Regions from separate parts of the Streptomyces sp. SX-6 genome, predicted to be linked through region 2. Evidence: riboswitches for the same ligand, from Rfam matches in the RefSeq annotation. Region 2 holds a riboswitch; the other holds the start of a gene.
What was found. Region 2 has a riboswitch for thiamine pyrophosphate ahead of thiO (glycine oxidase ThiO). Riboswitches for the same ligand answer to the same signal wherever they lie in the genome.
Positions count from the first base shown of each region.

Region 1 (5,034 bases), on a different contig from region 2:
AGGAGCTCGACGACACCACCGCGAAGTACGTGGCGCAGGTGGACGAGCTGCTCAAGCACAAGGAAGCCGAGCTGCTCGAGGTCTGATGAACGACGCATCCTGGGGAGCCCCGCCGAGCGCCGGACACTGGGGGTCCACGGACCGAAGGACCCCGGTTCCGGCGGGTCCAGTGCACGGGACGGTCGAGGCGGCGCAGACTCGGCCCATGCCCATCGTGCCCGACGCAGGCGGAGACCAGGACGACCGTGATCAGGGGGCCGCCCGTTCCGGTGGCCCCCTCTTCCGCGAGGAACGCGCTGAAAGGGAGCCTGACATCCGTCCGCAGGAGCCTGCCGCCCCGAAGGCGGGAAAGAAGAGTGCGGGCCGCGATCTGCGGGCCGCGATAGGGGTGGGGCTGGGGCTCGGCGCGGTCATCCTCGCCTCCCTGTTCATCTACAAGCCCGTGTTCCTCGGCGTCGTCGTGGTCGCCGTGGTGGTCGGGCTGTGGGAGCTGACCTCCCGGCTCGCCGAGCGGAAGTCCATCAGGGCGCCCCTGGTGCCGCTCGCCATCGGCGGAGCGGCGATGACGGTCGCGGGCTATGTGAACGGTGCCGAGGGTGCCTGGGTGGCCATGGCCTTCACCGCGCTCGCCGTGCTGGTCTGGCGGATGACGGAGCCGCCGGACGACTACCTCAAGGACGTCACAGCGGGCATTTTCGCGGCGTTCTACGTGCCGTTCCTCGCCACCTTCGTGGCGCTGATGCTCGCCGCCGACGACGGTGCGTGGCGGGTGCTGACCTTCCTCGTCCTGACGGTGGTCAGCGACACCGGCGCGTACGCGGTGGGCTGGCGGTTCGGCAAGCACAAGCTCGCGCCGCGCATCAGCCCGGGCAAGACCCGCGAGGGGCTCATCGGCGCGGTGCTGTTCGCGATGGTGGCGGGCGCGCTGTGCATGCAGCTCCTCATCGACGGCGGCATGTGGTGGCAGGGCCTGCTGCTCGGCCTCGCGGTCGCGGTCAGCGCCACGCTGGGCGACCTCGGCGAGTCGATGATCAAGCGGGACCTGGGCATCAAGGACATGGGCGAGCTGCTGCCGGGCCATGGCGGGATCATGGACCGGCTGGACTCGCTGCTGCCGACCGCTCCGGTGGTGTGGCTGCTGATGGTGGCCTTCGTCGGCTCCTGAGCCGAGCGCGACTGCCGTACCCTGGAAGAGCCCGCCGCTGGTCGGCGGGCTCTTTTCGGCCCTGCGACCAGCGGGGATGCCCCGGTGAGATCCCCGGGCTTGGGCATGGTCCCCCCGTAGGCTCCGCGCACGCGGAGATCGCCCGTATTCGCCGTAACGAGGAGTCCCCGTCCATGGCACGCCCTGCGCCTGGTGAGCTCACCTTTGTCGCTCCCCGCGGAGTCAAGAAGCCCCCGCGGCACCTTGCCGACCTCTCGCCCGCCGAGCGCCGGGAGGCGGTGGCCGCGATCGGCGAGAAGCCGTTCCGCGCCAAGCAGCTGTCCCAGCACTACTTCGCGCGCTACGCGCACGACCCGGCGGAGTGGACCGACATCCCGGCGGCGTCGCGCGGGAAGCTCGCCGAGGAGCTGCTGCCGGAGCTGATGAGCGTGGTCCGGCACATCTCGTGCGACGACGACACCACGCGCAAGACCCTGTGGCGCCTGCACGACGGCAAGCTCGTCGAGTCCGTCCTGATGCGCTACCCGGACCGGGTCACCATGTGCATCAGCTCGCAGGCCGGCTGCGGCATGAACTGCCCGTTCTGTGCCACCGGCCAGGCCGGGCTGGACCGCAACCTGTCCACCGCCGAGATCGTGCACCAGATCGTCGACGGCATGCGCGCGCTGCGCGACGGCGAGGTGCCGGGAGGCCCCGCGCGGCTGTCGAACATCGTCTTCATGGGCATGGGCGAGCCGCTGGCCAACTACAAGCGGGTCGTGGGCGCCATCCGCCGCCTGACCGACCCCGAGCCGGACGGCCTCGGGCTCTCGCAGCGCGGCATCACCGTCTCCACGGTCGGCCTGGTCCCCGCGATGCACCGGTTCGCCGACGAGGGCTTCAAGTGCCGTCTCGCGGTGTCGCTGCACGCCCCGGACGACGAGCTGCGGGACACCCTCGTCCCGGTCAACACCCGCTGGAAGGTCCGCGAGGTCCTCGACGCCGCCTGGGAGTACGCGGAGAAGTCCGGCCGCCGGATCTCCATCGAGTACGCCCTGATCCGCGACATCAACGACCAGGCGTGGCGCGGTGACCTCCTCGGCCGCCTCCTCAAGGGCAAGCGGGTGCACGTCAACCTGATCCCGCTCAACCCCACCCCGGGCTCCAAGTGGACGGCGTCCCGGCCCGAGGACGAGCGGGCGTTCGTCGACGCGATCGCCTCGCACGGCGTGCCCGTGACCGTACGGGACACCCGCGGCCAGGAGATCGACGGCGCCTGCGGTCAGCTCGCCGCGACCGAGCGCTGATACTGTCACCTGACATCACTCGCACAAATGAACAATCCGACAGGGGAGCGCACGCAGCGCTGAGAGTGCGGCACGGCCCGCAGACCCTCGGACCTGATCCGGTTAGTACCGGCGTAGGGAGTCAGCTCGACCATGAACACCACCCTCCGGCGCGCCCTCGGTGCGGCGGCCGTCACCGCGCTGTGCCTTCCGGCGCTCGCCGCCTGCGGCGGATCCGACGAGGCCAAGGACGACAAGACGGTCACCCTCGTCTCGCACGACTCCTTCAACGCGTCGGCCGCGGTCCTCAAGGAGTTCACGCAGCGCACCGGCTACACCGTCAAGGTGCTCAAGAGCGGGGACGCCGGCCAGGCGGTCAACCAGGCGATCCTCTCCAAGAGTCACCCGCAGGGCGACGTGTTCTTCGGGGTCGACAACACCCTGCTGTCCCGTGCGCTCGACAACGGGCTCTTCACCTCGTACGAGGCGAAGGGCCTGGACGGGGTCCCCAAGGAGCTCCAGGAGGATGCCGCGAAGCACCGGGTCACCCCCATCGACAGCGGCGACATCTGCGTCAACTACGACCGCGCCTGGTTCGCGGACCACAAGCTGACCCCGCCGCAGAGCTTCGACGACCTGGTCAAGCCGGAGTACAAGAACCTCCTCGTCACCGAGAACTCCGCCACCTCCTCGCCCGGCCTGGCCTTCCAGCTGGGCACCATCGCCAAGTACGGCGACGCCGGCTGGCAGGACTACTGGAAGAAGCTCAAGGCCAACGGCGCCGAGGTCGTCGACGGCTGGGAGCAGGCGTACAATGACCGCTTCTCCGGCTCGGCCGCGGGCAAGAAGGCCAAGGGCGACAAGCCCCTCGTCGTCTCCTACGCCTCCAGCCCGCCCGCAGAGGTGCTCGGCATGAAGCCGCAGCCCAAGGAGAGCCCCGTCGGCGTCTCGGCCGGTACCTGCTTCCGGCAGGTGGAGTTCGCGGGCCTGCTGAAGGGCGCGAAGAACACCAAGGGCGGCCAGGCGCTGATCGACTTCCTGCTGAGCAGGACGTTCCAGGAGGACATGCCGCTCCAGATGTTCGTCAACCCGGCCGTGAAGGACACGAAGCTGCCCGAGCTGTACACCAAGTACGGAGCGCGGGTCACCGATTCCGGTACGCTCGCTCCGGAGAAGATCGCCGCGAACCGTGACCAGTGGATCAAGGCATGGTCCTCGCTCGTCCTGAAGTGACCTCAAGGCGGAGGTCGTTGGTGCGGCTCGGCCTGATGGTCGTGCCGCTCGCCTTCTTCGCCGTCTTCTTCGCCTACCCGGTCGCCGCGATCGTCTCGCGGGGGCTCAAGGCGGACGGACAGTGGCAGTTCGGCCGGATCGGCGAGGTGCTCACCGATCCACGCATCGGTGATGTCCTGTGGTTCACCACCTGGCAGGCGGCCGCTTCCACCGCGCTCACGCTGGCGCTCGCGCTCCCCGGCGCGTATGTCTTCGCGCGCTTCGACTTCCCCGGCAAGCGGCTGCTGCGCGCGGTCGTCACCGTCCCGTTCGTCCTGCCGACCGTCGTCGTGGGCTCGGCCTTCCTCGCGCTGCTCGGGCACGGGGGGCTGCTGGACGAGCTGTGGGGGGTGCGCCTGGACACCACGGTCTGGGCGATCCTCCTCGCGCACGTCTTCTTCAACTACGCCGTCGTCGTCCGTACCGTCGGCGGTCTGTGGGCCCAGCTCGACCCCCGGCAGGAGGACGCGGCACGGGTGCTGGGTGCCGGGCGGTTCGCGGCCTGGCGCCGGGTGACCCTGCCCGCGCTGGCCCCGGCGGTGGCCGCGGCGGGCCTGATGGTCTTCCTGTTCACCTTCACCTCCTTCGGCGTCATCCAGATCCTCGGCGGCCCGCGCTACTCCACGCTGGAAGTGGAGATCTACCAGCAGACCGCGCAACTGCTCGACCTGCCCACGGCGGCGGTGCTCACGCTGGTGCAGTTCGCGGCCGTGGCGGCGCTGCTCGCCGTCCACGGGCGGACCGTACGGCGACGGGAGTCGGCCCTGCGGCTGGTCGACGCCGCGCACACCTCCCGTCGGCCGCGGGGCGCGGCGCAGTGGGCGCTGCTGTGGTCGGTCCTGGCCGTCGTCGCCCTGCTGATCCTGCTGCCGCTGGCGGTGCTCGTCCAGCGCTCCTTCGACGGACCGGACGGCCAGGGGCTCGCGTTCTACCGCGCGCTCGCCTCCGCCGGGGACAACGGCGGCACGTTCGTCGTCGCCCCGCTGGACGCCATCGGCAACTCCCTGGCGTACGGGCTCGCCGCGACCGCCATCGCGCTGGTGATCGGCGGCCTCGCCGCGGCGGCGCTGGCCCGGCGTGAAGGCCGGCTGGTGCGCGGCTTCGACGCGCTGCTGATGCTGCCGCTCGGCACGTCCGCCGTGACCGTCGGCTTCGGCTTCCTGATCGCCCTGGACGAGCCGCCGCTGGACCTGCGCACGTCCTGGATCCTGGTCCCGCTGGCCCAGGCTCTGGTGGGCGTCCCCTTCGTCGTACGGACCATGCTGCCGGTGCTGCGGGCGGTCGACTCGCGGCTGCGCGAGGCGGCCGCCGTGCTCGGGGCGTCGCCGCTGC
Region 1 is NZ_JBTHHU010000046.1:9,396-14,429, reverse strand. It holds gene frr (ribosome recycling factor) at 1-86, shown strand, start outside; gene ACV530_RS33605 (phosphatidate cytidylyltransferase) at 86-1,165, shown strand; gene rlmN (dual-specificity RNA methyltransferase RlmN) at 1,339-2,451, shown strand; TPP riboswitch at 2,483-2,588, shown strand; gene ACV530_RS33595 (thiamine ABC transporter substrate-binding protein) at 2,584-3,663, shown strand; gene ACV530_RS33590 (ABC transporter permease) at 3,699-5,034, shown strand, end outside.
Region 1: it holds a riboswitch for thiamine pyrophosphate, as region 2 does, so the genes downstream of both, ACV530_RS33595 (thiamine ABC transporter substrate-binding protein) here and thiO (glycine oxidase ThiO) in region 2, are expected to answer to the same signal.

Region 2 (5,034 bases):
ATGCCCTTGTCGCGGAGCTGCACGATGTCCACGCCGGCGCCGAGGACGGCGTCCAGGAACTCCGGCAGGTCGCCCTGGCGCTTGCGCGCGTCGGTGCACAGGTACAGCCGGGCATCGGCAAGCCGCTCGCGCGCGGTGGCGGACATCGGTCGGGTCTCCCCCCGGGTCAGCGGTGTACGGCCCGTGGACCGGGCCGTACACCGCACGGAATCACTGCAGAACGGAATCGCTGCAGAAGGGTCGTTGCAGAAGGGCAGAAGGGCAGAGGGGTCGTTCAGACGGCGAGCGCTTGGGCGCGGCGCTTCACCTCGGTCCCGCGGTTCTCATGGAGCGCCTGGGCCGGGGTGCCGGGGAGGGTGTCATCCGGCGTGAACAGCCACTCCAGCATCTCCCCGTCACTGAAGCCGTCGTCCTTGAGAAGGGTCAGGGTCCCGGCGAGGCCCTTGACGACCTTGCCGTCCTTGATGAACTCGGCAGGCACGTGAAGCGCGTTGTTCTCGCCACGGCGCACGGCCACCAGCTGGTTCTCCTTCACCAGCTGGCGCACGCGCGTCACCTCGACGTCGAGCATCTCCGCGATGTCGGGGAGAGTGAGCCAGGCGGGGACGAGCGCTTCGATCTTTGCGTCAATCTCGGTCACAAGGACAAGCCTGCCATCCGCCACTGACAGCCGGTAGCCGGGTTGACCCGAGCGGGCTCGAGACCCTCGCCGCGATACGGATCAGAACGGATCAGAGCGCCGCGGCTTTCAGCGGGACGGACGCGTCCGCCGCCCTTTCCCGGTCGATCGCCGCACCCCGCTCGATGAGCTTGCGCCCCTGTGCCAGGTCGCGCGGGCGCCCGACCGCCAGCACCGCCACCAGGACGCCGGAGCGGAGCCAGCACACCGTCCAGGCGGCGCTCGACGGGTCGCCGCGCCAGACGATCTCGTCGGCGTCGGCGTGGTGGCCCGCGTACTGCACGAACCGGCCGAACTGCTCGGACCAGAAGTACGGCACCGGGTCGTAGACCGGCGCCTCGTCCGGGCCGTGCACGATGTTGGCGGCGACGGTCCGCGGGCCCTGCAGGGCGTTGTCCCAGTGGTGCACCAGCAGCCGCTCCCCGTACCGGGCGGAGGGGAAGGACGCGCAGTCGCCGACCGCGTAGACGTCGGGCAGCGAGGTGCGCAGCCGGTCGTCGGTGACGACGGAACGGTCCGGCGCGAGCTCGATGCCCGAGCCGGCCAGCCAGCCGGTCGCGGGGCGGGCGCCGATGCCGACGACGACCGCGTCCGCCTTCAGCCGGCGGCCGTCGGCGAGCACGACCTCGCCGGGTTCGATCGCCGCCACCGCGGCGCCGGTGAGCAGCCGGGCGCCGCTGTTGGCGTACCAGTCGACCATGTGGGCGGCGACCTCGGCCGGCATGGCGCCCGCCAGCGGCCGGTCGGCGGCCTCCACGACGGTCACGTTGCAGCCCGCCTCGCGGGCGGCGGTCGCGAACTCCGCGCCGATCCAGCCCGCTCCGACCGCCACGATGTCGCGCTGCTCGACCAGCAGCGGGCGCAGCCGCTCGGCGTCGTCCAGCGTGCGCAGCAGATGGACGCCGGGCACGCCTTCGCTGCCGGGCAGCCGGACCGGTTCCGCGCCGGTGGCGACGACCAGCAGGTCGTACGGGACGGTGCCGCGCACCGTGTCCAGTTCGTGGTCGGCGGCGCGCAGGCCGGTGACCTCGCGGCCGAGCTGGAGCTCGATGCCGAGCGAGGCGAAGTCCACCTCGAAGGCGGACCCCTCCGCCTTGCCGAGCAGCACGGCCTTCGACAACGGCGGCCTGTCGTACGGGGGGTGGGGCTCGGCGCCCAGCAGGGTGATCGCCCCTTCCCAGCCCTGTTCGCGCAGTGCGACGGCGGTCTGTACGCCGGCCATCCCGGCGCCGACGATGACGACGCGTCTCCGCGCCGCGCCCTTGGTCGCTTCCCGGCCCTCGGCGGCAGGGCCACCGGCGGTGTTCGTCTGCTCACTCACACGATCACCATAGGTCGGTGGCCGGTCTCTTTCGGAGCACCGGGTGACGAGACCTCCGACACAAAGTCACGAGGTTTGAACACTGCCGGCGGGTGCCGCCGCCTTCCGGTCGGTTCCCGGCCCGTACTAGGGTGGCGCTGCACAAGCACTCGCGGGAGCCCGGACGCACCGGGCTGAGAGGGAGGCTGGACGGCCTCCGACCGTACGAACCTGATCCGGGTCATGCCGGCGAAGGGAGGGGCTGGAAGCCCATGCATGCGGATAGTCCACCTGGTACACGTAGTCATGACGTCCTCGTCGTCGGCGGCGGAGTCATCGGGCTCGTCACGGCGTGGCGGGCGGCCCAGCGCGGTCTGGCCACAGTGCTCGCCGATCCGGCGCCGGGCGGCGGGGCCGCGCAGGTCGCGGCCGGGATGCTGGCCGCCGTCACCGAACTGCACTACGGCGAGCAGGAGCTGCTCGCCCTCAACCTGGCCTCCGCGCGGCGCTATCCGGAGTTCACGGCCGAGCTGGAGGAGGCGAGCGGCCAGGACACCGGCTACCGCGCATGCGGCACGCTCGCCGTCGCGCTCGACGCCGACGACCGGGCGCACCTGCGCGAACTGCACGCCCTCCAGCTGCGGTCGGGGCTGGATTCGCAGTGGCTGTCGGGACGCGAGTGCCGCCGGCTGGAGCCGATGCTCGCGCCCGGCGTACAGGGCGGGCTGCGTGTCGACGGGGACCACCAGACCGATCCCCGGCGGCTGGCGAAGGCGCTGCTGACGGCCTGTGAGCGGGCCGGGGTGGTCTTCCACCGCAGCCGCGCGGAGCGGGTGCTGCTGAGCGGGGACCGGGCCATCGGCGCGGAACTCGCCGACGGCAGCCGGGTCACGGCCGGCCAGACCGTGCTGGCGGCGGGCAGCGGCAGCGGCCTGCTCGCGGGGCTGCCGGAGGAGGTCCTGCCCCCGGTGCGGCCGGTCAAGGGGCAGATACTGCGCCTGCGTGTGCCGGAGCCGTACCGGCCGTTCCTCTCCCGGACCGTACGGGCCGTCGTGCGCGGCGGGCACGTCTACCTGGTGCCGCGTGAGAACGGCGAGCTGGTCCTGGGCGCGACCACGGAGGAGCTCGGCTGGGACACGACCGTCACGGCGGGCGGCGTCTACGAACTGCTGCGCGACGCGCACGAACTGGTGCCCGGCATCACCGAGCTGCCGCTGGTGGAGACCCGCGCCGGACTGCGCCCGGGCTCCCCCGACAACGCCCCGATGCTCGGCCCGTCCGCCCTGCCCGGCCTGCACCTGGCCACCGGCCACCACCGCAACGGCATCCTGCTCACCCCGCTGACCGGGGACGCGCTCGCCGAGGCGCTGACCACCGGCAGCCTGCCCGAAGAGGCCCGTCCCTTCTCCCCCCGGCGATTCACCCGCTCACCCCGCTCACTCCAGGAGCAGCCCGCATGACCGGCACCGTGCACGTTTCCGTCAACGGTGAGCGCCATGTCGTCCCCGGCGGGACGACCCTCGGCGGCCTCGTGGCCACGCTCACCACCACGCCCGGCGGCGTCGCCGCGGCCGTCAACGAAACCGTCGTCCCGCGCGGCCAGTGGCAGCTCACGCCGCTCGGCGACGGCGACCGGGTCGAGGTGCTCACCGCGGTGCAGGGAGGCTGATCACGATGGCGGACGACCTGCTCACCATTGCCGACACCGTCTTCACGTCCCGTCTGATCATGGGAACGGGCGGGGCCCCGAGCCTGGAGGTGCTGGAGCGCGCGCTGATCGCCTCGGGCACCGAGCTGACCACGGTCGCGATGCGCCGGCTGGACTCGAGCGTGCGGGGCTCGGTGCTGTCCGTGCTCGAGAAGCACGGCGTACGGGTGCTGCCGAACACGGCGGGCTGTTTCACCGCGGGCGAGGCGGTCCTGACGGCCCGGCTGGCCCGCGAGGCGCTCGGTACGGACTGGGTCAAGCTCGAGGTGATCGCCGACGAGCGCACCCTGCTGCCCGACCCCATCGAGCTGCTGGACGCCGCCGAGATCCTGGTGGACGACGGCTTCACGGTGCTGCCCTACACCAACGACGACCCCGTGCTGGCCCGCAGGCTGGAGGACATCGGCTGTGCCGCGATCATGCCGCTGGGCTCCCCCATCGGCTCCGGCCTGGGCATCCGCAACCCGCACAACTTCCAGCTGATCACGGAGCGGGCGAACGTGCCGGTGATCCTCGACGCCGGTGCGGGCACCGCCTCCGACGCGGCGCTCGCGATGGAGCTGGGGTGCTCGGCGGTGATGCTCGCCTCGGCGGTGACGCGGGCGCAGGAGCCGGTCCTGATGGCGGAGGCCATGCGGCACGCGGTCGAGGCGGGGCGGCTGGCCCACCGGGCCGGGCGCATCCCGCGCCGGCACTTCGCCGAGGCGTCGTCGCCGCTGACCGGGCTGGCGCGGCTGGACCCGGAGCGGCCGGCGTTCGGGGCGGCGTAGGTCACCGTTTCGCTGCGGTAGCTCCGTCCGGACGTACGAGCGTACGGCTCGTCGCGATGGGCTCGTAGACTCGGGGACCGTGGACACGACCCTGCCGGACCCCCTCGTCGACCAGCTGCTCGACGGCCGTTACCGCATCGAGGCGCGGGTCGCCGCGGGTGGCATGGCCACGGTCTACCGGGCCCTGGACACCCGCCTCGACCGCGTGCTCGCCGTGAAGGTGATGCACCCCACCCTCGCGTCGGACTCCGCGTTCGTCGAGCGCTTCATCCGCGAGGCCAAGTCGGCGGCGCGCCTCGACCACCCCAATGTGGTGAGCGTCTTCGACCAGGGCACGGACGGCGGATACGTCTACCTCGCCATGGAGTACGTACCGGGCTGCACCCTGCGCGACGTCCTGCGCGAGCGCGGGGCGCTGCAGCCCCGGGCGGCGCTCGACATCGCCGAGCCCGTGCTGGCGGCGCTCGGCGCGGCGCACCGCGCCGGGCTCGTGCACCGCGACATGAAGCCCGAGAACGTGCTGATCGGGGACGACGGGCGGGTCAAGGTCGCCGACTTCGGCCTGGTGCGGGCGGTG
Region 2 is NZ_JBTHHU010000048.1:2,493-7,526, forward strand. It holds gene thiE (thiamine phosphate synthase) at 1-146, opposite strand, end outside; gene ACV530_RS34110 (Rv2175c family DNA-binding protein) at 275-640, opposite strand; gene ACV530_RS34115 (NAD(P)/FAD-dependent oxidoreductase) at 732-2,000, opposite strand; TPP riboswitch at 2,142-2,254, shown strand; gene thiO (glycine oxidase ThiO) at 2,252-3,439, shown strand; gene thiS (sulfur carrier protein ThiS) at 3,436-3,648, shown strand; gene ACV530_RS34130 (thiazole synthase) at 3,654-4,457, shown strand; gene pknB (Stk1 family PASTA domain-containing Ser/Thr kinase) at 4,537-5,034, shown strand, end outside.